DNA from 4 places in the Streptomyces sp. NPDC032126 genome. Region 1 is predicted to be linked to each of the others. Evidence: riboswitches for the same ligand, from Rfam matches in the RefSeq annotation. Region 1 holds a riboswitch; each other region holds the start of a gene.
The links. A riboswitch is a leader RNA that binds a small molecule or an ion and turns the genes downstream of it on or off. The one in region 1 is predicted to bind S-adenosylmethionine.
Positions count from the first base shown of each region.

Region 2: another riboswitch for S-adenosylmethionine. It lies ahead of ACZ5NW_RS21090 (amino acid ABC transporter permease); the one in region 1 lies ahead of ACZ5NW_RS08055 (putative leader peptide).
Region 3: another riboswitch for S-adenosylmethionine. It lies ahead of thrC (threonine synthase); the one in region 1 lies ahead of ACZ5NW_RS08055 (putative leader peptide).
Region 4: another riboswitch for S-adenosylmethionine. It lies ahead of ACZ5NW_RS10570 (aminotransferase class V-fold PLP-dependent enzyme); the one in region 1 lies ahead of ACZ5NW_RS08055 (putative leader peptide).

Region 1 covers NZ_JBVIMA010000001.1:1,898,100-1,902,907, forward strand. Annotated here, with positions in the region: gene ACZ5NW_RS08045 (ABC transporter permease) at 1-626, opposite strand, end outside; gene ACZ5NW_RS08050 (ABC transporter substrate-binding protein) at 630-2,249, opposite strand; gene ACZ5NW_RS08055 (putative leader peptide) at 2,465-2,584, opposite strand; SAM riboswitch class IV at 2,620-2,732, opposite strand; gene ACZ5NW_RS08060 (DUF1684 domain-containing protein) at 2,872-3,696, opposite strand; gene ACZ5NW_RS08065 (LLM class F420-dependent oxidoreductase) at 3,754-4,677, opposite strand; gene ACZ5NW_RS08070 (NtaA/DmoA family FMN-dependent monooxygenase) at 4,754-4,808, opposite strand, start outside.
Region 2 covers NZ_JBVIMA010000005.1:355,498-360,305, forward strand. Annotated here, with positions in the region: gene ACZ5NW_RS21080 (transporter substrate-binding domain-containing protein) at 1-388, opposite strand, end outside; gene ACZ5NW_RS21085 (amino acid ABC transporter ATP-binding protein) at 452-1,249, opposite strand; gene ACZ5NW_RS21090 (amino acid ABC transporter permease) at 1,246-2,226, opposite strand; SAM riboswitch class IV at 2,551-2,659, opposite strand; gene ACZ5NW_RS21095 (glutathione S-transferase C-terminal domain-containing protein) at 2,725-3,588, opposite strand; gene ACZ5NW_RS21100 (putative leader peptide) at 3,723-3,833, opposite strand; gene ACZ5NW_RS21105 (LLM class flavin-dependent oxidoreductase) at 4,064-4,808, opposite strand, start outside.
Region 3 covers NZ_JBVIMA010000012.1:22,219-27,026, forward strand. Annotated here, with positions in the region: gene ACZ5NW_RS33985 (cold-shock protein) at 175-378, opposite strand; gene ACZ5NW_RS33990 (MoaD/ThiS family protein) at 812-1,087, opposite strand; gene thrC (threonine synthase) at 1,084-2,367, opposite strand; SAM riboswitch class I at 2,386-2,542, opposite strand; gene ACZ5NW_RS34000 (glucosyl-3-phosphoglycerate synthase) at 2,675-3,619, shown strand; gene ACZ5NW_RS34005 (alpha,alpha-trehalose-phosphate synthase (UDP-forming)) at 3,702-4,808, shown strand, end outside.
Region 4 covers NZ_JBVIMA010000002.1:450,639-455,446, forward strand. Annotated here, with positions in the region: gene ACZ5NW_RS10565 (Lrp/AsnC family transcriptional regulator) at 1-212, shown strand, start outside; gene ACZ5NW_RS10570 (aminotransferase class V-fold PLP-dependent enzyme) at 251-1,612, opposite strand; SAM riboswitch class IV at 1,758-1,874, opposite strand; gene trpD (anthranilate phosphoribosyltransferase) at 1,950-3,014, opposite strand; gene qcrB (cytochrome bc1 complex cytochrome b subunit) at 3,136-4,773, opposite strand; gene qcrA (cytochrome bc1 complex Rieske iron-sulfur subunit) at 4,770-4,808, opposite strand, start outside.

The DNA of each region.
Region 1 (4,808 bases):
TAAGCCTGGTCCAGCGCGGTGAGCAGGCTCTTGGCCAGCACCTGGGCGACCAGCGCGCCGGTCGGGATCGCCAGCGTGACGGCGGGCAGCACCAGTCCTCGCAGTCCGTCGTTGCCGAATGCCGGGAACCAGTGCAGCCGGAAGGAGAACACCTCGACGAGCAGCAGCCCCACCCAGAACGTCGGCACCGACACCCCCAGCGGGGGCAGCGACAGCAGGAGCTGCCGCAGCCACCGCCGCGAGGTGTACGTCGCCACCACCGCGAGACCCCCGCCGAGCAGCACCGCCAACAGCAGTGCGGCACCGGTCAGTTGGAGGGTCTGCGGTAGCGCGTCGGCCAGCGTGGAGGTCACCGGGCGGCCCGTGGAGACCGCGTCGCCGAAGTCCCCGCGCACCGCCCGGCCCAGATAGTCGGCGTACTGCGCCAGGATCGGCTTGTCGAAGCCGTACTCGTGCCGCAGCGCGGCCAGCCGGGCCGGGTCGACGTCCCCCGAGTCCATCCCGGCACCGGCCATCGCGGTGACCGGGTCACCGGGCAGGAAGTCCAGCACCAGGAACGACACCGTGTACGCCGCCCACAGCACCCCGACCGCCTGCGCCAGTCGCTTGATCACATAGCGGCGCATGCGCTAGCCGATCCAGGTGTCGTGCAGCTGGATGCGGCTGCCCGAGTCGAAGGCGAGATCGTGCACCTTCTTCGTCACGGCCAGCTGGGTCTGGAGCTCCACCACCGGCACGTTGTACGCGTTCTGCACGATCAGCTTCTGCGCCTCGGCCACCAGCTGCTTGCGCTTGGCCGTGTCCGTGGTCGCGGCCTGCCCGGACAGTGTGGTGTCCAGCGAACTGGCGGGCAGGCGGTAGAAGTTGGCCAGCTGCGTGGAGAAGGAGCTGCGCAGGATGTCCGGGTCCGAGCGGGTCACGTTGCCCCACACCAGGTCGAAGTCGCCGCCCTGGAGGGTGGTGGCGAACTGGCTGACCTGGCCCTGCTTGAGCGTCACGTCGATCCCGACGGCCTTCAGCTGCTGCTGGACGAGTTCCAGTGCGGGCTGGTTGGTGGCCGCGTTGGGGAACCAGCTGATGGCCAGGCTGAGCTTCTTGCCGTCCTTGGCGCGGATGCCGTCACTGCCCGGCTGCCAACCGGCCGCGTCCAGCAGGGACTTGGCCTTGGCCGCGTCGAAGGCGAGGTCCGTGGAGAGGTCGGTGTAGTCGGGCGTGGTGTGCGCCAGGACACTGGTCGCCGGCTTGGTGCCGGTAGGGAACACGGTATCGGCGATCTGCTTGCGGTCGACGGCGGCGAGGATCGCCTGGCGCACCTTCACGTCCTTCAGGACGGGCCGCGAGTTGTTGATCCCCAGCCCGAACACCACGCCCGGGTTGGCCCGGCGCAGGAGGGTCACCTGACCGCCCTTGAGGGCCGCCTCGTTGGCCTTGCCGACGCTGCTGATCGCGTCCACCTGCCCGGACTGAAGACTGCCGGCCCGCACCCCCGCCTCCGGCACGACCTTGAACACCAGCTTGTCCAGGTATGCCTCGCCCTTCTTGGACCACAGCGAGGAGCCCCAGGCGTATCCGGTGCGCTTGGCCAGGGTGATCGACTGGTTCTGCACGTACTGCTTCAGCACGAACGGCCCCGACCCGACGACGCCGTCGCTGCACTTCTGCTGCGGGGTCTTCTTGACGCTCGCCGACGACTCGATGCCCAGTGAGTGGGTCGAAGTCGCCTGGAGGAACTGGGCGTTGGGCTCCTTGAAGGTCACCTTGACGGTGAGCGGGTCCACCGCGGTGGTGCTCTTGACGCTGCTCAGATAGCCCTGGGCGAGGACGCCGAGGGCGCCGAGCTTCGGCACGGCGTCGAAGTTGTCCTTGACGACCTGCGCGGTCAGCTGGGAGCCGTCGCTGAAGGTGACACCCGGGCGCAGATGGAACGTGAACTGGGTGGCGTCGGAGTTGATGTCCCAGCTCTTGGCCAGCCACGGCACGATCTTGCCGGTCTCGGGGTCCTGGTCGGTCAGGGAGTCCACGGTCTGGCGTACCGAGTAGATGCTTTCGTTGCTGCCGACCTGCTGCGGGTCCACGCAGCCGGCGTCCGAACCCACCGCGAAGGTCAGGGTGCCGCCGGACGTCGGCTTGCCGTTGCTGTCGCCGGAGCCGTCGGAGCCGGATCCGCAGGCGGTCAGCAGCACGCTGGTGGTGAGAAGGGCGGTCAGCGTCGCCCATCGGGGGGATCTGAAATCCGGAAGTGCTGTCACGGAGTGGTTCTCCTCCTCATGTCACCAGGCACGGGGTGCCGTACGAGGCACGGGCGCGCATGGCTGTGCGGCCCCGGCCGGCGCGGTGCCGGTGGCGGGGAGCGCTGTGCAGACAGGGATCAGGGGAAACGGGGATCCGGCAGAAGAGCGGGATCAGGCGGAGACGGGTGCGGCGACGACCGGTGCCGGACGTCGACCGGCGGTGGGAACGCCCGTCAGGCCTGACAGAGACAGCTGGTCGAGCGCTTCAGGTCGATGTGCCGGCGGCGCGAGAGCCGGGAGAACACCGTGGCGACGGCGAAGGAGGCGCTGAGGTCATCGCTGTGACGACGCATGCCGGTCCTCCCCATCTCCGGGCCCGCTCAAGGGGGCCACGCGCTTGCGGGATCATCGATGATCCCGCCGGGCTTTCACCTGGAGCACCCCACCGCGCGGGAGGGTTGCCGGTCAGCCAGCCAGGGCTTGACGCTGACACTCAATGCCGTTCTTGATCGTACGGAGCGGACTTGTCGTGCGTCAATGCCGCAACCGGGACGAGCCGTGCCTGGGCGTGCACGGGCGGGGCTCAGCCGCGTTCCCCATGAGCTGTCCGCCCGAGACGCCGTGCAGGACTGAGCGCGGCTCAGGACCCGCCGCGCTCGCGGGGGATCTTCTGGCCCGCCTCGATCGCCACCGGAAGGCGGTTCTCGGCCGGGGGCAGTGGGCAGGTGGCCAGGTCCGTGTAGGCGCACGGCAGGTTCGTGGCGCGGTTGAAGTCCAGGACGACGCTGCCGTCGGCGGCGGGCGGTTCGAGGGCCAGGGAGCGGTTGGCGGCGTAGGTGGTGACTCCGGAGGTCGCGTCCGTGAACAGCACCAGCAGCCGGCCAGCACCATGTCCGGGGAACGCGGTCAGGGACAGTTGACGTCCGTCGAGCTCGAACTCGATCCTGCCCGGAGCGTCGTACACGTGCTCAAGGCCCTCGACCGCGGCGCCCACGGTGGTCGGGCGGGGCTCGTCGAAGGGAAGGTAGCGGCCGCTCACGACCCACCGGGGATCGGGCGCGTAGGCCGGTGTCCCGGTGAACGCCGTACGCAGCGGCGCGTCCGGGTGCCGGGGGCGGACGATGTCGTTGCCGCCGCGCTTGGCGACCTCGATGACGGCGTCGCCCCAGACCGCGTCGACGCCGCCGCGTTCGGGAAGCACACCGAAGTGGTGTTCGCCCCGCACCGGCGTTCCGTCGACGACCAGTTCCTCACCGTCGGCGAGGTTCACGACGACTCCGTCGGGGCCGGTGCGCCAGGTGCCGGGCGCGTCGGGGAAGCGCTGCGGCCGGTCGTCGAGCCAGTGCAGGCCGGTGATCGCCAGGAACCCGTGCGGGGCGGCGAGCCGGGCCTCGTGGGCGTCGTGCCACTCCCGCCAGTTGTCGATGAAGGCCTGGAGATCCGTTGCGGTGGCCTCGGTGGTCATGAGTTCTCCTTGAAGGGTGGAGGGCGTTGGGCCGGGCCGGTGGCCCGACAGGCGTACTCATTCGGCCAGTTCGCCGAGGAGTGCCCAGGTGCGTCGGCGGTCCGCTTCTCCGGCGATCTCGGTGCCGGAGAAGACGACCTCGGTGGCCCCGGCGTCGCGGTAACGCCGTACCTCGGCCGCCACCGCCTTCTCGTCGCCGATCACGGCCAGGTCGGCGGCGCGTCGGCCGCCGGAGAGTTCGATGACGCGTGCGTAGGACGGGATGCGTTCGTAGAACGCGAGGTTCTCGGTGGCCTTCGCCCGCACCGACTCCACGTCGTCCGTGACCACGCCCGGTACGAGGGCCACGATCCGGGGCGAGGGACGGCCGGCTGCCTCGGCCGCGGCGGTCAGGGCGGGGACGATGTGTTCGTCCAGGGCCCGCGGTCCCGCCAGATAGGGCAGGATCCCGTCCGCCAGCTCACCGCTGACCCGCAGTGCTTGCGGCCCCATCGCGGCGACCAGCAGGGGTACGCCGTTCTCCGCGCCCGGTACACGCGCCGGGATCGGGGTGGTGGCGGTGAGCAGCTCACCATGGAAGTCGGCCGTGCCGGTCTCGGTCAACTGCCGTAGAGCGGTGAGGAATTCACGCAGGCGCGCGATGGGACGTTCGAAGGGCAGGCCGAAGCCGGTCTCCGTCAGCAGTTTCGTGCCCAGGGCCAGACCGAGGTGATAGCGGCCGTGGGTCGCGGCCTGGGCGGTCTGGGCCTGGCTGGAGACGAGCAGCGGGTGGCGACCGAAGACGGGGATCGCGGAGGTGCCCACCTGCAGTGCGGGCACCTCGCGCCCGACGATGGCCGCGAGCTGGGGTGAGTCCGCGCCGAAGGTCTGCCCGAACCAGGCCGACCGCAGACCCGCTGCCGCGGCCTCCTGGGCCAGCCGCACGGTGGCGTCGACCTGGTTTGGGGCGTCGGACGCGTTGAGGGCTACTCCAACAGTCATGTCAGCCAGAACGGGTGTTTGGCGAACCGGCATTCCAGTTCGTGTGTGACAGCTTCATGTCGGTCATGTGAGGCGGTCAGCCCGCTTGCCTGCGGTCGGGGGCGGATCGGTGGGTGAGGGGTTCGCGCAGG
Region 2 (4,808 bases), on a different contig from region 1:
TGACCTCGGGTTGCAGGCCGAGGACGGCCGAGACGAGCCGGGCCAGGTCGACCTCGGAGCCGGTGAGGGTCTTCTGGTCGCTGCCCACGAAGCCGAGCGGCGGAGCGCCGGAGGGCAGGGTGCCGGAGCCGATCACCAGCTTGCCGCTCTTCTTGATCGCGTCGGGCAGTTCGGCGCTGATGGAGTCCACCTCGGAGACCGTGAGGGTGGTCTCCTTGGCGGCGCCGTTGGACAGCCGGCCGACGGTGACCGTGCCGGCGGTGTCGCTCGCCGCGGTGGCCGCGTCGCTGTCGCCACCGCAGGCGGCGAGCCCGGTGGCCAGGGAGGCGACGGCGGTCGCCGCGGTGATGCCGCGTATCAGGCTGCGTCGGGTGAAGTGGGCAGACATGGCTGTTCCTTGTCGCTGGAGGTGGTGAGGACGATGTGGGGGGAGGTCGAGGGGTGCGGCGGGTCAGAGGACCTTGCTGAGGAAGTCCCTGGTGCGCTCGTGCCGGGGCCGGTCGAGGACCTCGGAGGGCGGGCCCTGCTCGATGATCCTGCCGCCGTCGATGAAGACGACCCGGTCGGCGATCTCGCGGGCGAAGCCGATCTCGTGGGTGACGATGACGAGGGTGGTGCCGCTGGTCGCCAGGTCCTTGATGACGGCGAGGACCTCGCCGACGAGTTCGGGGTCGAGGGCCGAGGTGGGTTCGTCGAAGAGGATGACGCCGGGGCGCAGGGCGAGCGCGCGGGCGATGGCCACGCGCTGCTGCTGGCCACCGGAGAGCTGGCGCGGGTAGGCGCCGGTCTTGTCGGCGAGACCGACCCGGCCGAGGAGTTCCCGCGCGAGTGCCTGGGCCTCGGGCTTGCCGAGCCGGCCGGTGGCGACCGGGGCGGCGGCCACGTTGTCCAGGACCGTCAGGTGCGGGAACAGGTTGAAGTTCTGGAAGACGAACCCGATCCGGCCGCGCTGGGTGAGGATGGCCCGCTCGCTGAGCTCCTTCAGCCGGTCGCCCTGCCGCTTCACCCCGATCAGCTCGCCGTTGATGCTGACGTAGCCGATCTCGGGCTTCTCCAGGTGGTTGATGACCCGCAGCAGGGTGGACTTGCCGGAACCGGAGGGGCCGAGGATCACGGTGACCTCGCCGGGGCGGACGGTCAGGTCGACGCCGTTCAGCACGCGGTGGGTGCCGTACCACTTGTGCACGTCGTGGACCTCGACGGTGGCGGCCTCGACGTCCGCCAGGGCGTCGAGCGTCTTGGCGGTCATACGGCGGCCTCCCGGCGGATACGGGCCCGCAGGTCGGTGAGACCGGTGCGGAGCTTTTGCAGCGGCGTCGGCGGCAGGGTGCGAGTGGCCCCGCGGGCGTAGTACCGCTCGACGTAGAACTGGACGACGGAGACGACGCTGGTCAGGATCAGGTACCAGACGGTGACGACCAGCAGCAGCGGCACGATGTCGCCGGGGTACGTGGAGCCCATGGACTGCGCGGTGCCGAACAGGTCGAGCAGGGACACGTAGAAGACCAGCGAGGTGCCCTTGATCAGGCCGATGAGCTGGTTGACGTAGTTCGGGATGATGGAGCGCAGCGCCTGCGGGAAGACGATCCTGCGGAACTGGTAGCCCTTCGGCAGACCGAGGGCGGAGGCCGCCTCGTGCTGGCCCTGGTCGACGGAGAGGATGCCGCCGCGGACCACCTCGGCCGCGTAGGCGGCCTCGTTGAGACTCAGGCCGACGACGGCGACGGCGATGTCGGTGGCGAGCCGGGACTCGTCGAAGCTGAAGAAGGCCGGGCCGAAGGGGACACCGATGCTCAGCGTCTTGTACAGGGCGCTGAAGTTGTAGAGGAAGATCAGCACCACGATGAGCGGGATGGAGCGGAACGCCCACACGTAGGTCCAGCTGACCGCGCGCAGCACCGGGCTCTTCGACAGCCGGGCCAGGGCGAGCAGGATGCCGCCGGCCAGACCCAGCACGGCGCTGTAGGCGGTGACTTCGAGGGTGATGAGGAGTCCGTCGAGGATGTTCGGCCGCAGGAACCAGTAGCCGAAGCGGTCCCACTGGTAGAAGGGGTTGGAGACCAGTCCGTGCGCGAACTGGGCGACCAGCACGAGGACGACCGCGGTGGCGATCCAACGTCCCGGCCGTCGGAGCGGCAGTACGCGCTGGGCGGTGAGGGCTTTCGGCGGTTCGTCGGCGGGCCGTGCCTCGGGGAGGGTCACGGTGGCGCCAGGGGGTTCACTCATGGTGGGCTCCGGCTGGGTGGGAACACCCCGGCAGCGCGACGGCGCGCGGGAGCGCGAACGACGGCGAGGTACCCGGGGCGAGGAGGACAACGGCACACCGCGCGGGCGGTGTTCGTCAGGGGGTGCGGGGACTGCGGGGAGGTGTCAGCCCCGACAGCGGGCGCGGCCCGGTGCGGTACACAGTGCGCTGTTCACGCGGAGCAGATCGACGGCACGATCGGCGACGAGGGGGTTCGCGTACGGCCGTACGCAGCCCGGAGAGCGGCGTGCTGCCGTTCTGGGAGCTGCGTACATGGAGTCACCGTCACTGTTCCGGCCCTGTGGGCCTCGCGCTTACCGAAGCGTCTTCGGTCCGGTCGTCACCTGGGGCACCCCACCGCGATGCGAGGGTTGCCGGTCAGCCAGCCAGGGCTTGTCGCCGACACTCATGACCGTTCTGGGCCGTAGTTAAGTCAATGGCCCGAACACATGTCAACGCCGGTCCACCAGGTGGAACGGTCAAGGGGTCGAGTGTGCCGCCCAGTCCAGGATCTGGACGGCCGCTCCGGCCGCCTCCAGGCCCTGGCAGCGGGCGTGGTGACGGCGGTGGATGCCGTCGAGGTCGAGGTGGGTGCCGAAGGCCGGGTGGGCGGCCAGGCGGCGGGCGTAGGCCCACAGGGCGGGGTGGCCGGCGATGCCCTGGACGGCGGAGGCGTCCAAATGGTAACGGTGCACGGTGTCGAGCTGGACGAGGGTGACCCACAACTCGACGTCGGCCGCAGTGATGTGATCGCCCATCAGATAGGTGCGTCCGTCGAGCCCGCGGTCCAGGGCGCCCAGCGTCTCCAGCAGCGTCGTCAGCGCCAGGCCGCGTTCCGTCGGCTCGCCGCCGGCCGATCCGGCGCGCTGCGCCGCCTGTTCGACGCCCCCCGCGCACATCCGCTCGACCTCCGCGATCTCCGGCTCCGCGCCGCACGGGTAGAGCGGGAGACGGTCACCGCCGAACCGGCGGTCGAGGTCGCGCATGATGTCGGGGGCGTGGGTGCTGACGATCCGTCCGGACCAGTCGTCGCTGAGCACCGGTCCGACGGCCGGACCGGCGTACCGGTGGGCGCTGGCCTCGTACAGCGGCCGCAGCGCCGAGTGGCCGCCCTCGGGGCGGTCGGGGACGGGCGGCAGGAAGGTGACGGGACAGATGGTGTCCAGGCCGAGCAGGCCATGGGTGATGGCGATGCGCAGGCCGTCGGGACAGGCGGTCGACAGATGCAGGCGGTAGCGGCCCGGAACGGCGTAGTGGCCGCTGCGCGCGTCCCGGCCGATCCGGCCCCGGAAGGCGGGTGCGGGTCGGTCGGAGGCGTGGGCGGCCAGCGGTGTGACGGTCATGACTCTCCCCGGGAGCGGGCGCGGACGTACGCGCGGCGGAAGCGACGTCTTTCGAGGGAGCACGGCTCAGCCGTGGGCGCCGGGCGGGTGCGAGCCCTGCTCGCGGGGCGCCGCCGGCACGGGACGGGCGCGGCTCAGCCCTGGGACCTGATCGCGCTGCAGACGCGCAGCAGATCGATGTGACGGCGGGAGGTCAGAAGAGGCGAACGGATCACGCGGACGGTGACCGACTCCAGGCGCCTCATGTTTCCCTACCTGTTCACTAGGATTCCCACAGTGAGTGTCGATCCACCCGGCATCGACGTCAAGAGGGCCGTCCCGCATCGCGGACGCCCACCGGCCCCGCCGGCGTCGTGGGCCTTCCTCTCGTGACGTGCGCGGGCGCGCGGGCGGACTCCCGCCGCTTCAGGTTGGGGAAGCGGCGGGAGTCGCGCGCGGACCGGGCCCGGGGAGCCGGTCGGGCCGGCAAGGCGGGTCAGTCATGGAACTGGTTCGCGGGGACCGGCAGCCCGTAGTGCTCACGGAGCGTCGTGCCCTCGTACTCCTCTCGGAAGAGACCCTTGCCGCGCAGGATCGGCAGCACGTGCTCGATGAAGGCCGCCAGGCCCGACGGCAGCGCGGGCGCCATGATGTTGAAGCCGTCCGCCGCACCGCCCTCGAACCAGGTGATGATCACGTCCGCGACCTGCTCGGGCGTGCCGACGAACTCGAAGTGGCCGCGGCCGCCCCCGAGCCGGGAGATGATCTGGCGGACCGTGAGCCGCTCGCGCACCGCGAGCTCGATGATCAGGTCGGAACGACTCTGTGAGCCCTCCAGCTTCGGCCGGGCGAGGATGAAGTCCGGTAGGGGCTCGTCGAGTTCGAAGACGGAGGGTTCGGTTTCGAACACGGCGGCCAGCTGGCGCAGTCCGTACTCCGGGACGCGCAGCTCGTCGAACTGCCGCGCGAGCGCCCGTGCTTCCTCCTCCGTCGACCCGATGTACGGGACGATGCCCGGCAGGACGATGACGCCGTCCGGGTCGCGGCCCGCCGCCCTGGTGCGCGTCTTGATGTCGGCGTAGAAGCCGGCCGCGCGCTCGTACGTCGTGTGGGCGGTGAAGATCGCCTCGGCGTGGCGGGCCGCGAAGTCCTTGCCGTCCTCCGAGGAGCCGGCCTGGACGAGCAGCGGGTAACCCTGCGGCGGTCGCTCGACATTGAGCGGGCCGGCCACCTTGAAGTGG
Region 3 (4,808 bases), on a different contig from region 1:
ACTCTCACCTTCAGAGTGCTAACGCCAATGATTAGCACTCGCCCCTGCCGAGTGCAAGCGCCTCTCGCAGAGGGACCCCCTGCGGCCCACGTGTCGGCGGCTCCCCGGCCGGCTCCGGGCAGCGCGAAGGGCCCGCACCCATGACGGGTGCGGGCCCTTCGCGGAAATGAATGTTCAGGCGGTGACGCGAACCATGTCGGCCTGCGGGCCCTTCTGGCCCTGCGAGATCTCGAACTCGACCCGCTGGCCCTCTTCCAGGGTGCGGTAGCCGTCCATCTGAATCGCGCTGTAGTGGACGAAGACGTCCGCACCACCGTCGACCGCGATGAAGCCGTACCCCTTCTCCGCGTTGAACCACTTGACGGTGCCCTGAGCCATGCCTAACTCCCCTATTACTGGCCCTTGCACAGATCCACACTTCGCGGATCCGGGTCAGACCTCACCCCCCAGTCTTGGTTGGGGGCGTGCGCCGGAACGCGTCGACCGCGGCTGAATGTATCTGTCCAACTGCCGTCTGCAACAGGTCAATCGGACGAGAATTCTGGGCACGACAGGCCCGGAATGTGGGGACAATTGCCCTGACTTCGGGTCAAGTCGGGCCCCACAAAGGGAACAAAAGCCGCGAAAGAAGCGCACAGTTTGGCTACTTCTTGTCGGGTGTAAGGCAGAAATCAAGGGCTTCCAACCGGGGGGCCGGGAGCGCGTTCCCCAACTGTACCGCGCTCAATCACACAGAATTGCCCCCTCCGCTTCTCTCACGGAGGGGGCAATTCGATGAACTCTCGGTAACTCCCGTTACCGAAGGTAATGATCAGCCGCCCGCGACGGCCGGGATGATGGAGACACCCGCGCCGTCCGGGGTCGCCGTCTCCAGGCCCTGCTCGAAACGCACGTCGTCGTCATTGACGTAGACGTTCACGAACCGGCGCAGCCTGCCCTGGTCGTCGAGCACCCGTGCGGCGATGCCGGTGTGGTTCTTCTCCAGGTCGGCGATGACCTCGGCGAGGGTCGCCCCCTCCGCGGAGACCTCGGCCCGACCGCCCGTGTAGGTGCGCAGGATGGTGGGGATGCGGACGTTGACGCTCATGCGAGGCCAGCCTCTCGGAAGGAGTCCAGGTTCGGGCGGATGGTGGCGGTGAGGCCGGTGCCGGCCACCGCGTCGAGGGTCTTGAGGCCGTCACCGGTGTTCAGTACGACGGTCGTGAGCGTGGGGTCGAGAAGACCGTTCTCGATGAGCTTCCTCGTCACACCCACCGTCACACCGCCGGCGGTCTCCGCGAAGATCCCCTCGGTCCGCGCCAGCAGCTTGATCGCGTCCACGACCTGCTCATCGGTCACGTCCTCCACCGCACCACCGGTACGGCGGGCGATGTCGAGCACATAGGGGCCGTCCGCCGGGTTGCCGATCGCCAGCGACTTGGCGATGGTGTTCGGCTTCTGGGGCCGCACCACGTCGTGCCCCGCCTTGAAGGCCACCGACACCGGCGAGCACCCCTCGGCCTGCGCGCCGAAGATCTTGTACGGCCGGTCCTCGACGAGCCCGAGCTTGATCAGCTCCTGGAGCCCCTTGTCGATCTTGGTGAGCTGGGAGCCGGAGGCGATCGGCACCACCAGCTGGTCGGGGAGCCGCCAGCCGAGCTGCTCGCAGATCTCGTACGCCAGCGTCTTGGAGCCCTCGGCGTAGTACGGCCGCAGGTTGACGTTGACGAAGCCCCAGCCCTCGCCGGCCGGGTCGCCGATCAGCTCCGAGCAGAAGCGGTTCACATCGTCGTAGTTGCCCTCGATGCCGACGAGTTCGCCGCCGTAGATCGCGGCCATGACGACCTTGCCCTGCTCCAGGTCGTGCGGGATGAACACGCAGGAGCGGAAGCCGGCGCGGGCGGCGGCGGCGCCGACGGCACCGGCCAGGTTGCCCGTGGAGGAGCAGGAGAGGGTCGTGAAGCCGAAGGCCCGCGCGGCCTCCAGCGCCTGGGCGACGACGCGGTCCTTGAAGGAGTGCGTCGGGTTGCCGGAGTCGTCCTTCACATACAGCCCGCCGGTCACTCCCAGCTCGCGCGCCAGGTTGTCGGCCTTGACGAGCTGGGTCCAGCCGGGGTTGATGTTGGGCTTGTCGGCCACGTCGGCCGGGACCGGCAGCAGCGGCGCGTACCGCCAGATGTTCGCGGGGCCCGCCTCGATGCGCTTGCGGAGCTCCTCGCTGTCGTACGCGGAGAAGTCGTAGGCGATCTCGAGCGGGCCGAAACACTCCTCGCACGCGAAGACCGGGCCGAGCGGCACGCGGTGGCCGCACTCGCGACAGCTCAGCGCCGCGGCGGGACCGAGGTCTACGGTGGAATCAGTGGTGCTTGCAACAGTCTGCGCAGCCATGTGAGGCGAGGCCCTTTCTCCTCATCTTCCTCACGACGCACCTCGCCGTGAGACGGATTTGGCACCTTCCCTAGCCGGGAGCCTCGCGGAACGATCAAACACTGATCTACGAGAACCGACTGGAGGGTTGCCGGGGCTTCATCGGGCCGTGTCCCTCTGCCCCTCTGGATGAGCGGTATGAACTTTTTGGGCGCCGACATCCACCGACATGCGATGGTCATCAGCGTTGTTCAAGACTGTAACCGACGGCCAGGACAGTTGAGAGAGTCGTCCGAACCGCGAGACAACCCGTGAGGAGCCGCTGACTGTGCTGGAAGAAGTCGAGCGCTGGCTGGCCACCCGCTCCTGGTCCGTCGCCGATCGCCCGCTCCATCGGGTCATGGCGGCCAAGCGCGCCACCGGGCAGACCGTGTCCGTCGTGCTCCCCGCGCTGAACGAGGAGGAGACGGTCGGGGACATCGTCGCCGTGATCCGCCACGACCTCATGCGGCAGGTGCCGCTGGTCGACGAGATCGTCGTCGTCGACTCCGGATCCACCGACCGCACCTCCGAGGTCGCCGCCGCCGCGGGTGCCCGGGTCGTCCACCGCGACGACATCCTGCCGCGCATCCCGGCCCTGCCCGGCAAGGGCGAGGTGCTGTGGCGGTCCCTGCTGGTCACCACCGGGGACATCGTCTGTTTCATCGACGCCGACCTGAAGGAGTTCTCCTCCGACTTCGTCACCGGGATCGTCGGCCCGCTGTTCACCGACCCGGGCGTGGATCTCGTCAAGGGCATGTACGACCGTCCGCTGGCCGGCGCCGCGGGCCAGGGCGGCCGGGTGACCGAGCTGATGGCCCGCCCGCTGCTGAACATGCACTGGCCGCAACTGGCCGGTTTCGTGCAGCCGCTCGGCGGCGAGTACGCGGCCCGCCGCGGCCTGCTGGAGCAGCTGCCCTTCCCCGTCGGCTACGGCGTGGAGCTGGGCATGCTGGTGGACGCCCTGCACCTGGTGGGTCTGGACGCCCTGGCGCAGGTCGACGTGGGGGTGCGCAAGCACCGTCACCAGGACGGGCAGGCGCTGGGCCGGATGGCGGCGGCGATCTACCGCACGGCCCAGCTCCGGCTGGCCCGCGGTCACCTCGTCCGCCCCTCCCTCACCCAGTTCGAGCGGGGCGAGGAGGGCTTCGAACCCCGCACGTACTCCGTCGACACGGAGGAGCGGCCGCCCATGGTGGAGATCGCCGAGTACGCCGCCCGCAAGGTGGCCTGAAGCCGGTACGTCTCCGTATACGGTCGCCCACCGAGCGGAACCGTACGTTTGAGCGTTTCGCGGTAGGGCTAAGTTGAGGCGTATGGCTTCCACGCACGGCGCTGAGGTGCTGGTCGCGTCCAATCGCGGCCCGGTTTCGTACGGAGTGCGGGAGGACGGCTCGCTCACGGCCAGACGCGGCGGGGGCGGGCTGGTCTCCGGGCTGTCGGCGATCGGGCCGGAGGCCGGCGCGCTCTGGGTGTGCGCCGCGCTGTCCGACGGCGACCGGGAGGCGGTACGGCGCGGGGTGGCCGAGCCCGGCACCCGCATGCTGGCCGTCCCCGCCGACGTGCTGGAGGACGCCTACAACGGCATCGCCAACTCCGTCCTGTGGTTCATCAACCACATGCTGTACCAGACCCCGCTGGAGCCGGTCTTCGACGCGGAGTTCCGGCGGCGGTGGGCGTCGTACGAGCGCTACAACCGCGCCTTCGCGGAGGCGCTGGCGCAGGAGGCGGCGCCGGGCGCGGCCGTCCTCGTCCAGGACTACCACCTCTGTCTGGTCCCCGGGATGCTCCGTGACCTGCGCCCCGACCTGCGCATCGGTCACTTCTCGCACACGCCGTGGGCGCCGGTGGAGTATTTCGAGATCCTCCCGGAGGACATCCGCGGGCAGCTCGTGTGGGGGATGCTCGGTGCGGACCAGCTCGGCTTCCTGACCTATCGCTGGGCGCGTGCCTTCATGGCCTGCGCCGAGGCCACCGGCCGGGGCGACATCACCCTGAGCTGGCCGGCGGGCGACCCGGTCAAGACCGTCGAACACCTGCGTGACGGCGTCCCTCCGGTGCGCAGGACCCGGATCGGTGTGTACGGGCTCGGCGCCGACGCCGAGTTCCTGCGCGCCCGCTCCCACCAGCCGGACGTGGAGGAGCGGATCGCGGAGCTGCGGGAGGAGATCGGCGGCGAGGGGGACCGCAGGACGATCGTCCGGGTCGACCGCACGGAGCTGTCGAAGAACATCGTGCGGGGCCTGCTGGCGTACCGGCAGCTCCTGGAGGACCACCCGGAGTGGCACGAGCGGGTCGTCCATGTGGCCTTCGCCTACCCCTCCCGCCAGGACCTGGCCGTCTACCGCGACTACACGGCCGAGGTGGCGCGAGTGGCGCAGGAGATCAACGAGCGCTACGGCACCCCGGGCTGGACCCCGGTC
Region 4 (4,808 bases), on a different contig from region 1:
CGCTGGACAGCGTGAGCGAGGTCTTCTCGGTGACGGGGACCTACGACCTGATCGCGATGGTCCGCGTGAAGCAGCACGAGGACCTGGCCGAGGTCATCCCCGGGCGGATCAGCAAGATCCCGGGCGTCGAGGGCACGGACACGCACGTCGCCTTCCGCACGTACTCGCAGCACGACCTGGAGGCGGCGTTCGCGATCGGCCTCGACTCGTGAACGCCGTCTCCTAGGGCCGCCGGTCCGGCGCCCGCCGGTCAGACCGCCGGGACGCAGCGGCCGTCCTCCGTGCGGTACCGCCACTTCGCGCCGTCCCGCACCAGTTCCCGCACCGCGGTCACGAAGCGCTCCACGTGCTCGTCGGGGGTGCCCGCGCCGAAGCTGACGCGGATCGCGTTCAGGGACTTCTCGCCCGGGGCCGCCTCGGGGGCGCCGCACTCGCCCTGGGTCTGGGGGTCGCTGCCCAGGAGGGTGCGGACCAGGGGGTGGGCGCAGAAGAGGCCGTCGCGGACGCCGATGCCGTACTCGGCGGAGAGCGCGGCGGCGAAGTGGGAGCTGTTCCAGCCCTCGACGACGAAGGAGATCACGCCGACGCGCGGGGCGTCGTCGCCGAAGAGGGAGAGGATGCGGACCTCGGGGACGTCCGCCAGGCCCTCCCGCACCTTCTGGATCAGGTGCCGCTCGCGGGCGACCAGCGTGTCGAAGCCGGCCTCCGTCAGGGCCTTGCAGGCGGAGGCGATGGAGTAGGCGCCGATGACGTTCGGGGAGCCGGCCTCGTGGCGGGCGGCGCTCTCGTGCCACTCCACGTCCACTCCCCCGTCCTGCCGCCGGGTGACCTTGCGACTGGCGCCGCCGCCCGCGAGGTACGGCTCGGCCGCGCGCAGCCAGTCGGCACGGCCGGCCAGCACTCCGGCGCCGAAGGGGGCGTACAGCTTGTGCCCGGAGAAGGCGACCCAGTCGACGTCCAGGTCGCGTACGGACACGGGGTGGTGCGGGGCCAGCTGGGCGGCGTCCAGGACGATCCGGGCGCCGTGGGCGTGGGCGGCGGCCGCGAGCTGCCGTACGGGCCAGAGCTCGCCGGTGACGTTCGAGGCGCCGGTGACACAGACCAGGGCGGGGCCGTACGGGTCACGGGCGGCGAGGGCGTGCTCCAGGGTCCGCACGGCCTCCTGCGGGGTGCTCGGGGCGTCGAGGTAGGTGACCCGGGCCTTCGTCCAGGGCAGCAGGGAGGCGTGGTGCTCGGTCTCGAAGACGAAGACCTGGCAGTCGGCGGGCAGGGCCCGGGCCAGCAGGTTGAGGGAGTCGGTGGTGGAGCGGGTGAAGACGAGCTGGTCGTCGGCGCGGCAGTCCAGGAACTCGGCGACGGTCCTGCGGGCGTTCTCGAACAGGTCGGTCGACAGCTGCGAGAGGTACCCGGCCCCGCGGTGGACGCTGCCGTAGTAGGGCGCGTAGGCGGCGACGTCGTCCCAGACGCGCTGCAACGCCGGGGCGCTGGCGGCGTAGTCGAGGGCCGCGTAGGTGACCTCGCCGCCGGTGACGAGCGGGACGGTGACATCCCTGCCCAGAACGGGCAGCGGGGCACAAATGGTCTGAGTGGCGGCAGCGGTGGAGACAGACATGGGGAACTCCCGTGAGAGGGCATGCCGAAGCAGGGCATGCAAAGAAGAGAAAGAGGGTGCGCGGAGGCGGGGCTCTGCGGCCCTATCGCATTCGCTTGCTCACGGAAGACTCCCTCGAACGACCAGGACCCCTGGTTTCGAGAGGGGCCCGCGCTTGCCGTAGACCTCGCTGCCTACGGCCTGGTCCTCACCCGGGGCACCCCGCCACGGACGGAGGGTTGCCGGACAGTCGGCCGGGGCCTCATGACTGTCACTCATGACCTGGTACAGGAACGTACGCGAACTGATCGTCGCCCCGCAACCCGTGTCCGGATCGCGGGACGACACCGTACGACCGCTACGCGTTGCTGGCCGCCACCCAGCGCTCCAGCGTCCGCTTCGCCGCGCCCGAGTCGATCGACTCCGCGGCCCTCGCCATACCGGCCCGGATCTGCTCGGCCAGCGGGGCGTCCGTCTGGTCCAGGGCCACCAGGGCGGCCGCCGAGTTCAGCAGCACCGCGTCCCGGACCGGGCCCCGCTCGCCGTCCAGCAGACGGCGGGCGACCTCGGCGTTGTACGCGGCGTCCGCGCCGCGCAGGGCCTCCACCGGGACCAGGTCCAGGCCCACCTCGCGCGGGTCGAAGACCTCCTCGGACACCTTGCCGTCGCGCACGGCCCAGACCCGCGAGGGAGCGGTCGTGGTCAGCTCGTCGAGGCCGTCCTCGCCGCGGAAGACGAGGGAGGAGTTGCCGCGCTCGGCGAAGACGCCCGCGACGACCGGCGCCATACGCGGGTCCGCGACGCCGACCGCCTGCGCCTTCACCTGCGCCGGATTGGTCAGCGGGCCGAGCACGTTGAAGGCCGTGCGAATGCCCAACTGCCCGCGGGCGGCCGCCACATGACGCAGCGCCGGATGGAACTTCACCGCGAAGCAGAAGGTGATCCCGGCCTCGTCGGCGACCTGGGCCACCCGTGTCGGGGTGAGTTCGAGGTTGACGCCGAGCTTCTCCAGGACGTCCGAGGCGCCGGAGGCCGAGGACGCGGCGCGGTTGCCGTGCTTGACGACCTTCGCGCCCGTGCCGGCGACCACCAGGGAGGACATCGTGGAGATGTTGACGGTCTTCGCGCCGTCGCCGCCCGTGCCGACGATGTCGACGGTCGCACCGGGCACCTCGATCACGTTCGCGTGCGCGTACATCGTGCGGACCAGGCCGGTGATCTCCTCGACGGTCTCGCCCTTGGCCCGCAGCGCGACCATGAAGCCGGCGATCTGCGCGTCGGTCGCCTCGCCGCTCATGAAGCGGTCCATCGCCCAGGCGGTCTCGTCCTGGGAGAGATCCCGGCCGCCCAGCAGACCGTTCAGCAGGGCGGGCCAGGAACGGCCCGCCGCGGTGTCGCCTCCAGCGGGGGTCACAGCGCTCATCAGCCGCTCCTGGTGTCGTAAGAGAGTGTGATCCCAGCCTATCCAGCCCCGGGCACGGGGAAGGGCCCCGTCCGATGTTCGGACGGGGCCCTTCTACCGTGGCGTGGCGACGCCGCAGCGATCAGTGGTGGCCGTGGCCGCTCGTGATCTCCTTGTACTCCTCGACGGTCGGCTTCGCGATCTGCGAGTCCTCGCCGTAGTACGCCTCACTGAGCTTGGCGCGCAGCTTCTCGGTGGACTTCACCTTGCGCTCGACACCGTTCTCGTCGACCGTGGCGCCGATCGCGACCGGCTGGTACTGCTCGTGCGCGGTGAGGGTGTGCAGCTGCTCCTGGCTGAGCGGCTCGTGGATCTCGATGTACTCACCGTGCGGCAGGCGCTTGATGGTGCCGGTCTCGCGACCGTGCAGCACCTTGTCCCGGTCCCGGCGCTGGAGGCCGAGGCAGATCCGCTTGGTGACGATGAACGCGATGACCGGGCCGACGAAGAAGCCGATCCGGACGAACCAGGTGACCGCGTTGATCGACAGGTGGAAGTGGGTGGCCCACAGGTCGTTGCCACCGCCGACCAGGCCGATCATGTACACCGTGATCCAGGCGACGCCGAACGCGGTGCGCGTCGGGGCGTTGCGCGGACGGTCCAGGATGTGGTGCTCGCGCTTGTCGCCGGTGACCCAGGACTCGATGAACGGGTAGACCGCGATCGCCGCCAGGACCAGCCCGAAGAGCATCAGCGGGATGAACACGCCCAGGACGAGCGTGTGGCCCCACAGGTTGATCTCCCAGCCCGGCATGTAGCGGACCAGACCCTCGGCGAAGCCCATGTACCAGTCGGGCTGGGCGCCGGTCGACACCTGGTCCGGACGGTACGGGCCCATGGCCCAGATCGGGTTGATCTGCGCGATGGCCGCGATGGCCGCGATGACACCGAAGACCAGGAAGAAGAAGCCTCCGGCCTTCGCCATGTACACCGGCAGCAGCGGCATGCCGACGACGTTCTTCTCGCTCTTTCCGGGGCCCGCGAACTGCGTGTGCTTGTGGTAGAAGACCAGGATCAGGTGCGCCACCATCAGGCCGAGCATGATGCCCGGCAGCAGCAGGATGTGGATCGAGTAGAAGCGGGCCACGAAGTCGCCGCCCGGGAACTCGCCGCCGAAGAGGAAGAACGAGATGTACGTGCCGATGATCGGCGTGGACAGGATCGCGCCCTCGGTGAAGCGGACACCGGTGCCGGAGAGCAGGTCGTCCGGGAGCGAGTAACCGGTGAAGCCGGTGAACATGCCCAGGACGAACAGCAGGAAGCCGAACAGCCAGTTGACCTCACGCGGCTTGCGGAACGCGCCGGTGAAGAACACGCGCATCATGTGCACGAACATGCCCGCGAGGAAGATCAGCGCGGCCCAGTGGTGGATCTGCCGGACGAGCAGACCACCACGCACGTCGAAGGAGATGTGCAGGGTCGAGCTGAACGCCTCGGACATCATCTGTCCCTGGAGCGGGACATAGCTGCCGTGGTACTCCACCTCGTTCATCGACGGGTGGAAGAACAGCGTCAGATACACACCCGTCAGGATGATGATGAGGAAGCTGTACAGGCAGATCTCACCCAGCATGAACGACCAGTGGTCGGGGAAGATCTTGCGCATGTTGGCCTTGGCCAGGGAGTAGATCCCGAGCCGGCCGTCGGCCCAGTCGGCGACGCGCTCGCCGGCCGGTGCCTTCCCGCGCGAGCGGGACTCTTGGTTGGTCGTAGTGCTCATCCGCGCTCCCAGAAGGCAGGACCGACGGGCTCTTC